Regions from separate parts of the Streptomyces sp. NPDC059398 genome, predicted to be linked through region 1. Evidence: riboswitches for the same ligand, from Rfam matches in the RefSeq annotation. Region 1 holds a riboswitch; the other holds the start of a gene.
What was found. Region 1 has a riboswitch for cyclic di-AMP ahead of ACFXBC_RS10570 (M23 family metallopeptidase). Riboswitches for the same ligand answer to the same signal wherever they lie in the genome.
Positions count from the first base shown of each region.

Region 2: it holds a riboswitch for cyclic di-AMP, as region 1 does, so the genes downstream of both, ACFXBC_RS16755 (M23 family metallopeptidase) here and ACFXBC_RS10570 (M23 family metallopeptidase) in region 1, are expected to answer to the same signal.

Region 1 is NZ_JBHYWP010000021.1:14,555-20,254, forward strand. Features, by position in the region: gene ACFXBC_RS10555 (GNAT family N-acetyltransferase) at 1-1,497, opposite strand, end outside; gene ACFXBC_RS10560 (HPr family phosphocarrier protein) at 1,624-1,905, shown strand; gene ACFXBC_RS10565 (GntR family transcriptional regulator) at 2,104-2,781, opposite strand; gene ACFXBC_RS10570 (M23 family metallopeptidase) at 3,091-3,894, opposite strand; cyclic di-AMP (ydaO/yuaA leader) riboswitch at 3,907-4,066, opposite strand; gene ACFXBC_RS10575 (M16 family metallopeptidase) at 4,380-5,700, opposite strand, start outside.
Region 2 is NZ_JBHYWP010000040.1:37,698-43,397, forward strand. Features, by position in the region: gene ACFXBC_RS16750 (PP2C family protein-serine/threonine phosphatase) at 1-1,093, shown strand, start outside; cyclic di-AMP (ydaO/yuaA leader) riboswitch at 1,379-1,519, shown strand; gene ACFXBC_RS16755 (M23 family metallopeptidase) at 1,531-2,592, shown strand; gene ACFXBC_RS16760 (aldo/keto reductase) at 2,955-3,899, shown strand; gene ACFXBC_RS16765 (PrsW family intramembrane metalloprotease) at 3,985-5,415, opposite strand; gene trmB (tRNA (guanosine(46)-N7)-methyltransferase TrmB) at 5,489-5,700, opposite strand, start outside.

The DNA of each region.
Region 1 (5,700 bases):
CAGCGGCTGCCCCGCCAGCAGCAAGCCCGCGTCGACGAGTTCGGTGACGGTGTCGACCCGGATCACACCGGCCTGCCGCAGCAGCGCCGAGACCGTGGCGTCCGGGACCCGGGTGACCGGCACCGCATGCCCCGGCGGGGCGCTGCCGCTGTGCCGGGCGCCCTTGACGACCACGACCGGCTTCACCGCAGCGGTGCGCCGGGCGAGCCTGGTGAACTTACGGGGATTGCCGATCGACTCCAGGTAGATCAGGGCGACATCGGTGTCCGGGTCCTCGTACCAGTACTGGAGGAAGTCGTTCCCCGACAGATCGGCCCGGTTTCCCGCCGAGATGAAGGAGGAGAGCCCGGCGCCGTGCCGGTGCAGCGCGGAGAGCAAGGCGATGCCGATCGCGCCGGACTGGGTGAAGAGTCCGATCCGGCCGCGCACCGGCGACTCGGGCGCGAGCGAGGCGTTCAGCCGGACGGCTTCGGCGGTGTTGATCAGGCCGAAGGCGTTCGGCCCGATGACACGCATACCGTACGAGCGGGCCCTGCGCAGCAGTTCGCGCTGGCGCAGCAGTCCTTCGGGCCCGCTCTCCGCGTAACCGGCGGAGATCACGACGAGCCCCTGCACCCCGTTCGCCCCGCAGTCGTCGACCACCCCGGGCACCTGCGCGGCGGGAACGGCCACGACCACCAGGTCGACCACTTCCCCGGCAGCGGTCACGGAGGACACCGAGCGGTGGGCGGGGGCGCCGTCCACCTCGGTGAGGCTCTCCGGGAAGGCCCGGTTCACCGCGTAGGTGCGCCCGGTGAAGCCGGAGCCGTGCAGATTGCGCAGGACCGCGCGCCCCACCCCGCCGGCCCCGCGCCCCACTCCGACGACGGCGACGGAACGGGGGGCCAGCAACCGCTGCACCGACCGCGCCTCCGCACGCTGTTCACGGGCGCGCTGCACCGCCAGGGACGCCTCGGTGGGCTCCAGGTCGAAGGTGAGATGGACCGAGCCGTCCTCGAAGCTGCGCTTCTGCTCGTACCCGGCGTCCGTGAAGACCTTGATCATTCTGGTGTTGGCCGGCAGGACCTCGGCGACGAAACGGCTGACCTCGCGCTCCCTGGCGACCGCCGCGATGTGTTCGAGCAGCGCGGATGCCACGCCGCGCCCCTGGTGGGCGTCCTGGACGAGGAAGGCGACCTCTGCCTCGTGCGCGGCGATCCTGTCGTAGCGGACGGTGGCGATGAACTCGCCGTTGACGGTCGCGGCGAGACCCACCCGGTCGACGTAGTCGTGATGGGTGAAGCGGTGGACGTCCTTGGCGGAGAGCCGGGGGTACGGTGCGAAGAACCGGTAGTACTTCGACTCGGGTGAGACCAGCTCGTAGAAGCTCACCAGCCGGTCGGCGTCCTCGGTGGTGATCGGCCGGATCCGCGCGGTGCCGCCGTCGCGCAGCACCACGTCCGCTTCCCAGTGGGCCGGGTACTCCTGGTGCGGGTTCTCCTCCAGCGGGGGCTGCATGCTGAAAGCGTACGGGTCGCGGTGGCACGGGGAGCGGTGCAGGCTGGTGATCCGGCAGAGCCGCACCACGGTACACCCGTGCAAGAATGGTCTAGACAACTGTCGCAGAACTCGAAGGGCAACACCATGGCTGAGCGTCGCGTCAAGGTCGGCTGGACCGAGGGACTGCACGCCCGACCGGCCTCCATCTTCGTCCGTGCCACCACGGCTTCGGGGGTGCCGGTGACGATCGCGAAGAACGGCAGCAACCCGGTGAACGCCGCATCGATGCTCGCCGTACTCGGCCTGGGCGTGGAGGGCGGCGAGGAGATCGTGCTCACCTCGGACGTGGAGGGCGCCGACGCCGCCCTGGACCGGCTGGCCAAGCTGGTCACCGACGGGCTCGACGAACTCCCCGAGACCGTCTGAGTATTCTGTCTTTCCGGGTGCCGGGCATGCGGCTGCGCAGCGAACGCACCGGAACATCCGAAAAGCAGAACATAAAAAGACTGCACAGAAAAAGACAGCACGAAAGAGGAGATGGATTACCGGATTCCTCTCGGACGGGCGCGAAAGAGCAGCGGCCGGCAAGCCGAAATTATCTGCTCCCTGTATACGGCAGCACTGTTAATCGGTGATGCCGACAGTGTTTACGGCATGTTTCGGATCCTTCCCGCGCCCCGGTTTCCGCAGCCGGTGCGCCGCCCTGGCGTGCTCCGCGTGCAGAGCGGTGAGCGCACGGGCCCGCTCCGCGTCGCCGCGCGCCACCGCGTCCACGATCGAGCCGTGCTCGGCCCAGGACACGACCGGAAGGACCGGCTGCTCGACGGCGTACATCCAGCCGATCTTCTGCCGCAGCTGGCCCAGCAGCGTGGTCAGCGCCGAGCTGCCCGATGCCTGCGCGAGCGTCTCGTGGAACCAGCCGCCGAGAGACCGCAGGTCCTCGCCCTGCCCCCGCCCGGCCCGCTCCTGCCCCAGCCTCACCAGGCCGCGCAGCACTTTCAGATGGGCTTCGGTCCGCCGCTGCGCGGCGCGCGCCGCGCCCATCGGCTCCAGCAGCATCCGCATCTCCAGCAGGTCGGCCGCCTCACGCTCGGTCGGTTCGGCGACACAGGCGCCCGCATGGCGGCGGGTGACCACGAACCCCTCGGACTCCAGGGTCCGCAGAGCCTCGCGGACCGGGACCCGCGAGACGCCGTAACGGCGCGCGAGCACCTCCTCGGTCAGCCGGCCGCCGCGCTCGTACACCCCCGAGATGATGTCGTCACGGATTGCCGTGCATACCGAATGCGCGGGAATACGCATGCCCCAACCTCCGCATCGACGTCCGCCTATCGCGGCCTGTCCACAGCTGTGCGGTGACTCTATGGCAGGGCGGGTCAATTCCCGAAGGCCCCCGGTAAATCATGGATATCTTTTGGCCAGGCAGAAACCGGCCGTGCGAACACCGGGCGCTGGAAATGCCTCGTGCGCGGATCCGGAACGCGAGTGGCCCCGGCGCGCGGCGGACGCGCCGGGGCGGCGGAAGAGGACCGGCCGGGGACCGGCCGGGGGCACACGTGGCTCGCCCGGGCCTGCCGGGGTCGGACGTGGACCGCCCGGGGCCCTGCCGGGTCAGACGTGGACGCCGTGCGAGCGCAGATAAGCGACGGGGTCGATGTCCGAGCCGTAGTCGGGACCCGTGCGGGCCTCGAAGTGGAGGTGCGGGCCCGTGACGTTGCCGGTGGCGCCGGAGAGCCCGATCCGCCGGCCCGGAGTGACGGACTGGCCGACCGAGACGCCGATGGACGAGAGATGGCCGTACTGCGTGTACGTGCCGTCATGCATCCGGATGACGATGTTGTTGCCGTACGCACCGCCCCAGCCGGCCTCCACGACCGTGCCGGCGCCGACGGCGTGGACCGGGGTGCCACTCGCGGCATGGAAGTCGATACCGGTGTGGCTGCCGGAGGACCAGAGGCTGCCACCGGTCTTGTAGCCGGTGGAGACGTACGAGTCGGCGACCGGGACCACATAGGCGTTGAGGCGTTCACGGGCCTGGGCGCGGGCCGCGCGCTGTTCGGCAGCCCTGGCGGCGTGTTCCCGCTCGGCCTTCGCCTTCGCTGCCGCCCTGGCCCTGGCCTTCGCCACGGCCTCGGCGTGGTCGGCCTCGTGCTGCTGTGCGGTGGCCTGGGCGGCTATCCGGTCGGCGACCGTGTCCCCCACGAGGATGGTCCGGTCGAGACGGGCTTCCTGCGCGGTGGAGACCTGCGCGCCGTCGGCCACCGCCGGGGAGGCGAGGGCGCCGATGACACCGGCTGTTGCGAGGGTGGCGGCTCCGGCGATGCCGACGGCCCTGCGGTTCGGACGGCTCGGGTGGTCCGTGCGGGCCGGGCGGTTGGGGGCACGGTGCTTGCCGGTGGGACGGCTGAACGCCATGGAGGGGCTGGTCCTTTCCTTCCCTGTCGCCTACCGGGTTAGCTGACGGGTTCGGAGCAGGAAGGTCCCCTACGGGCCCGCCCCTGCGGAGCGGCCCCGATTCACCCCAGGGACTGAGTGGGTCCCCGGCTCCCCCGGCTCGCGCCTGACGGGGACTCGGCGATCGCTGTCCGGCGCCGCGGTCGCGGCTTATGTCCGACGGACAGCGAGTGTGACGCTAAGCCGTCGGTCCCGGCCGCACCAAACGGACAGCGGATTCTGTCGCACATCCCACATCCCACATCCGACGTCCAGCAGCCCATCCCCGACAGCCGGTACCCAGCGGCCCATGTCCAGCTGCCCGCAGCCGGTACCGGGCCTGGCCGCGCGGCCTCGGGACAGCCCGGGCAACGGACCCCGCCGCGAACGGACGGGGTCCCGGCGGACTCACCGCCCGCCGGGACCCCGCAGCATGGGCCGCCCTGTGGCAGGGGCGGCCGGCGCGCTCAGCCGCTGACCACGGTCACTTCCCCGATGCCCAGCGCCCTGACCGGCTCCACGATCTGCGCGGCGTCCCCGACCAGCACCGTCACCAGCCGGTCGTCGGGGAAGGCGGAGACCACGGCGGCGGTCGCCTCGACCGTGCCGGTCGCGGCGAGACGGGCGTACAGCTGGGCCTGGAAGTCGTCCGGCAGATGCTGCTCGACCTGGTCGGCGAGGGTGGCCGCGACCGCGGCGGCCGTCTCGTACTTCAGCGGGGCGACCCCCACCAGGTTCTGTACGGCGACATCCCGCTCGGCGTCGGTCAGCCCGCCCGCGGCCAGCGTCCTCAGGACCTTCCAGAGGTCGTCGAGCGCGGGCCCGGTCGACTCGGTGTCCACCGAACCGCTGATGGCGAGCATGGCGGCGCCCGTCCCGTCGGCGGCCGAGCGGATCACCTGGCTGAAGGCCCGCACTCCGTAGGTGTAACCCTTCTCCTCACGCAGGACTCGGTCCAGACGGGAGGTGAGCGTGCCGCCCAGGCAGTAGGTGCCGAGGACCTGGGCGGGCCAGACACGGTCGTGCCGGTCCGCGCCGATCCGGCCGATCAGCAGCTGGGTCTGGACCGCACCCGGGCGGTCCACGACGACCACCCGGCCGGTGTCGTCCGCGGTGATCGGGGGGACCGGGCGGGGCGTGCCCGCGTTGCCCTTCCACTCGCCGAGGGTCTCGGCGAGCACCGCGTCCAGGTCGGTCCCCGCCAGGTCGCCGACGACGACCGCGGTGGCCGTGGACGGGCGGACGTACGCGTCGTAGAAGGCGCGGACACCGGCCGCGTCGATACGCCCCACGGTCTCCTCGGTGCCCTGGCGCGGACGCGACATACGGGCGGTGGCCGGGAACAGCTCCTTGGAGAGCTGCTTGGCAGCGCGGCGGGCCGGGTTGGCCAGCTCGTGCGGGATCTCGTCAAGCCGGTTGCCCACGATCCGCTCGACCTCGCTCGGGGCGAAGGCAGGCGCCCGCAGCGCGTCGGCGAGCAGGCCGAGCGCCTTGGGCAGCCGGGAGACCGGGACTTCGAGGGAGACCCGGACACCGGGGTGGTCGGCGTGCGCGTCGAGGGTGGCGCCGCAGCGCTCCAGCTCGGCGGCGAACTCCTCCGCGCTGTGCTTGTCGGTGCCCTCGGAGAAGGCCCTCGCCATGATCGTGGCAATGCCGTCGAGCCCCTCGGGCTCGGCGTCCAGCGGGGCGTCGAGGCTGATCTCGACAGCGACGACCTGCTGTCCCGGGCGGTCGCAGCGCAGCACCGTCAGCCCGTTGGGCAGGGTGGAGCGCTCGGGGGCCGGGAAG
Region 2 (5,700 bases), on a different contig from region 1:
CGTGCTGATCGTGGGCGGGGCGGTCTTCGACCAGCTGACCCCGCCCGCGTTCACCGCCGCCCCGTTCTTCGCCGCCGCCCCGGTGATCGCAGCCCCGCTCTTCTCGTTCCGGGCCACCCTGACCACCGGGATCGTCTCGGTCCTGGCCATCGCGGGACTCCGTGCCGCTGACGGCACATCCGGCAGGGGCTCGGCGATCACCGAACTGATCACCGTCTTCACGGTGTCCTGCGTCGCGCTGGCCATCAACCGCGTCATCCGGCGAAGCGGCGAGGAACTCGCATCGGCGCGGGTCGTCGCGGAGACCGCGCAGCGCGCCGTACTGCCGGTGCCGTCCGAGCGGATCGCCGAACTGCACATCGCGGCGCGGTACGAGGCCGCCCAGGCCGGCACCTTCATCGGCGGCGACCTCTTCGCCGTGCAGGACACCCCGTACGGGGTCCGGCTGGTCATAGGCGACGTGCGGGGCAAGGGGCTCGGCGCCGTCGAGGCCGTGGCCGTGGTGATCGGGGCCTTCCGGGAGGCCGCCGAACAGGAGGTGACGATCGAGGAGGTCGCCCAGCGGCTGGAGCGCGCGCTGACCCGGGAGGGGATCCGGCGCGAAGGGCTCGACGCCTTCGAGGGGTTCACCACGGCCGCGCTCGCCGAGATCCCGCGCGAGAACCAGGGCATGATCCGGCTGCTCAACCGGGGCCACCCCGAACCGCTGCTGCTGTACGCGGACGGGGACGTCCACGTCCTGGCCCCGACCGATCCCGCGCTGCCGCTGGGGCTGTCCGATCTGGCGGCCTGGCCGGACCGGGCGGACGAGACGCCGTTCCCGCCGGGGTCCACGCTGCTGCTCTACACCGACGGGCTGTCCGAGGCGAGGAACGCGCAGGGGGTCTTCTACGAACCGCAGGAGCGGTTGCGCGGCCGGATCTTCCCGGGGCCCGAGGAACTGCTGACGGCGGTGACCGACGACGTACGGCTGCACACGGGCGGGCACTCCACGGACGACATGGCGCTGCTCGCGGTGGGCCGTCCGCTGCGGGGGCAGCCGGCGCGGCGCAGGACGGTGGGGATCGTGCACCGCGAGCGTGAACGCGAATGACGTGATCCGCGAATGACGTGATCCGCGAAGGACGTGATTCGCGGAGGACACGATCCGTAGTCGAAGAGCACCACTCCGCATAACAGTTGACGCACGATCAGGATTTCGAGGTTTCCCGGCCACCGCTGAGGGATGATCAAGTCGCCCGAATCCGCCCGGTTATGTCCTGGTAAGTACGGGCCAAAGCCGTTAACGATCAGTCGGAACAGCTTGGAATCCGGCCCTCGCGTCTATTAACGTTCGATAACGCAGCGCGGTTGTCCCAGTCGTCGCAAGAGGCGGCACCGTGCGCACGCGCCGAATCCCGCAAGGGAACCGGGGAACCACCAATTGGGGTGAATCGGGCCTCTCCGCAAGGGCTGCCCGTAGGAGACCTTCCTGCTCCGAACCCGTCAGCTAACCCGGTAGGCGGTAAGGAAGGAAAGGAGTGCGCCTCCGTGGCGTCCAACAACCCTGCCCCCGAAACGCTTTACTTCCCGAACGACGATGCTCTCGGTTTCGGCGGTGCGGAAGGCGGCGCGCCGGACGAGTGGAATCCCACCGAGGACTCCCTCCGTACCGTCCGCGGCAAACACCGGGTCGCCAAGCAGCGCAACGGTCTCGCCCGCAGCTCCACGGTGCTCGGCGTCGGTGTGATCGCGGCCGTCGGCGCGGGCGGCATGGCCAGCGCGCAGAGCAAGCCGCCGCTCGCGATCTCGCTCCCCGACCTCCCGCAGTCCGTCAAGGACAAGCTGCCGGAGGCCGAATCGCTGCCCGGCGTGGGCTCACTGATCTCCGACATCGGCGACGTGCCGGACCACGGCGGTACGGAGACGGGCGCCGCCGACGCGGCCCTCACCACCGCCGCGGCCACCGGCAAGGGCAGCGCGGACGCGGGCGAGGCCCTCCGGGCACGAATCCTCCAGCAGGCCGAGCAGCAGCAGGGCGCGATCGACGACGAGGCCAAGGCGGCGGCCGAGAAGGCGGCCGCGGAGAAGGCGTCGGCGGAGGCCGCGAAGAAGCGGGACGAGGCGGCGGCCAAGGAGAAGGCGGCCAAGAAGAAGGCCGAGGCGGAGGCCGAGGCCAAGGCGGAGAAGGAGCGGCTCGCCAAGCTGGCGGCCGGCTACTCGCTCCCCGTCTCCTCGTACACCCTCACCTCGCGGTTCAACGACGGCGGTGCGATGTGGTCGTCGGGCCACCACACCGGTCTCGACTTCGCCGCGCCGACCGGCACCCCGATCAAGGCCGTGCACGGCGGCACGGTCAAGTCGGCGGGCTGGGCCGGGGCGTACGGCTACCGCACGGTCGTCGCGCTCGACGACGGTACGGAGCTGTGGTTCTGCCACCAGTCCTCGATCTCGGTCGGCGCCGGCCAGAAGGTCGCCACCGGCGAGGTCATCGGCCGGGTCGGCGCCACCGGCAATGTCACGGGCCCGCATGTGCACCTGGAGGTCCGGCCGGGTGGCGGCGACCCGGTCGACCCGATGACCTGGCTCCAGGGCAAGGGCCTCAACCCGTAAGGAACGCGGCCCGGCAGGGCCCGGCCCCCGCACGGAGCACTCGCACGCAGGGCCGCGCCTCGGCGCGGCGTCCGCAGACATGGCACCCGCGCGAACGCCCGTGGGCAACGCCCGTGGGCAACGTCCGTGGGCACGGCGCCCCGCACGAACGTCCGCAGGTATGGCGCCCCCTGCGCAACATCCATAGGACGGGCGCCCCGCGCGAACGCCCGGAGGCACGGCACCCCGCGCGCAACGCCGGTGGATACGGCGTCCCGCACCCCGGCAGCCCTGGCGGCATCCCCCCCGACGTCAGGGCTGCCGGTTCGTCCGTACGGGGGCGGGCCGGAATAGCGGGCGGCGACCGCAGGGTTGACCGGCGTATGACTTCTCTCCGCGCACTCGGCTCCTCCGGCCTCCAGGTCTTCCCGCTCTCCCTCGGCGGCAACGTCTTCGGCTGGGGCGCCGACGAAGAACAGTCCTTCGCCGTGCTCGACGCCTACACCGCGGCAGGCGGCAACTTCATCGACACAGCGGACACCTACTCGTCGTGGGTGCCCGGCAACAAGGGCGGCGAGTCCGAGGCCGTCATCGGCAACTGGCTGGCCGCACGCGGGAACCGCGAAGACGTGGTGGTCGCCACCAAGGTCGGCTCGCACCCCGAGTACCGGGGGCTCTCGGCCGCGAACATCAAGGCCGCGGCCGACGCGTCGCTGAGCAGGCTCCGGACCGACTACATCGACCTCTACTACACGCACCGCGACGACGAGTCCGTACCCGTCGATGAGATCATCACCGCCCTGGACGATCTGGTGAAGGCCGGCAAGGTCCGCGCCATCGCCGCGTCCAATCTGAGCCCCGAGCGGCTGGACGCCTCCGTGGCGTTCTCCGACGCCGAGGGGCTCGCCCGGTACTCCGCTCTGCAGCCGCACTACAACCTGGTCTCCCGCGACACCTACGAGGGCGCGCTCCAGGACGTGGCGGCCCGGCACGGTCTGGCGGCCGTCCCGTACTCCGCGCTGGCCTCCGGGTTCCTCACCGGCAAGTACCGGCCCGGCGCGGACGTCGACAGTGTCCGGGCCGGCAGCGCGGCGCAGCACCTGGACACCGAGCGGGGGCCGAAGGTCCTCGCCGCGCTCGACAAGATCGCGGCGGCGCACGAGGCGGAGGTCGCCACCGTCGCCCTGGCCTGGCTGGCGGCACAGCCGACCGTCGTCGCGCCGATCGCCTCGGCCCGTACGGTCGAGCAGCTGCCCGCGCTGACCGCCCTGGCCGAACTGAAGCTCACCGACGCCGAGGTGGCTGAGCTGACCGCAGCCGCCGCCTGAGAGTCCGAGAGAACGGGCCGGGCCCGGCCGGTATCCCGGGGGCGGCCGAGAGCCGGCCGGCTTTCCGGGGGCGTCCCGGGTCGGGTCAGTGCTGGTACGGGTTGTAGCCGCCGTAGTCCAGATGCGGTGGTGGCACCCGTACCCGCCCGGTCGCCTGTGCGGCGTGGAGCAGCGCGGGCCCGGCTATCTCCTTGCGCTGCCAGAGGTGGTGCAGCAGCTCCTGCTCGCGCGCCTCGAAGTCCGGGTCCACCACACCGCGGTGGGCCCGGTGCCGCAGAAAGGCGAGGGTGGTCGCGAAGGCCTCGTACTCGGAGACCGCGCGGGACGCGGCCCGGGCACGGGACTTGGCGTCGGCGTGCGCGGGCGGCCGGTGATAGGGGCTCTGGCCGTACGCCGCCGGGTGAGGGCCCAGATGGGGGCTGGTCGCGCCGAATCCTCCGCCGAACGTACGCGCGGCGAAGGCGCGGGCCAGGGCGCGCGCCCGCATCGACGAGAGCGCCAGCGGTTCCGCGGGGGCCAGCCAGCCCGCCGCCGCGTAGGCCGGCAGCTCGGCCGATATGGTGCGCAGCTCCCGCTGGCGGGTCCAGATCGTCAGCCAGGTGACCGTTCCGAAGGCCGGGACCATGAAGGCGCCGTAGACCAGGTAGAAGCCATAGGTGCCGAAGGCCGACGAGCTGTTCCACAGGGCGTGCATGCCCATGGCGCAGACCAGCCCGAGCAGTGGCGGTGCGGTCCGGCGCAGCCGCTGGTGCCCGGCGGCCGATGCCGCGACACCGAAGCCGATACCGGTCAGCACGGTGAACAGCGGGTGGGCGAAGGGCGAGAGGACCACCCGGGCGAAGAAGGTCGCCGCCGTCACGGCCGGGACACCCGAGAACCCCAGGGACTTGTCCTCGCCGAAGGCGCTGCCCAGATAGAGGATGTTCTCGGTGAAGGCGAAGCCGGTCGCGGTGAAGCCCGCGAAGACCACCCCGTCCACGATCCCGGTGAAGTGGCGTCTGCGGAAGAGGAAGATCAGCAGGATCGCCGCGGCCTTCGCGCTCTCCTCGATGACCGGCGCCACCACTCTCGCCCCGAGGGTGTCCGCGCTCGTCGGATCCGCTGTGGCGGTCGCTATCCAGTGCGTGGCGAAGGAGTTGGCGATGATCGCGACCAGGGCGGCGGCACAGGCGCCCCAGGCGAAGGCGAAGATCAGATTGCGCCAGGGGCCCGGATCCACCCGGTCGAGCCAGCGGAAGGCCGCCATGAGCAGCGGCACCGGAAGCACGGCGAGACCGATGCCGACCAGGAAGCCCTCGGTGCCGGTCTGTTCGCGGACCAGCGAGAGGATCAGCAGTCCGCAGATGGCGAGAACGATGATCACCGCGGCGGCGCGCAGCGCCTTGCTCCGCCAGAAGTCCCTGCGGGGTGCGTAGCGCCAGTGTGCACGCGGGGGGACGGCGTCGAAGCGCGGCTGCTCCTCGTACACCGGGACCACCGGATGGGCCGCCCCGGGCGGCACGCTCGATTCGTACACCCGATGGAGCCTAACGAGCGGCACCGACAATCGCGACGCCGTACCCGATTCCGGGGCCCGCCGGGCATCGCCGTTACGGACGCGGGGCCGGCCGGTCGTTGCGGCGGAACAGCAGATCGTGCACGGCGTGGCCCTTGTCGAGTCCCTGGCCCTCGAACCGGGTCAGCGGCCGGAACCCGGGCCGCGGTGCGTAACCCCCGTCCGCCGTGGTGTTGTCGAAGCAGGGGTGCTCGGTGAGCACCTCCAGCATCTGCTCGGCGTACGGGACCCAGTCGGTCGCGCAGT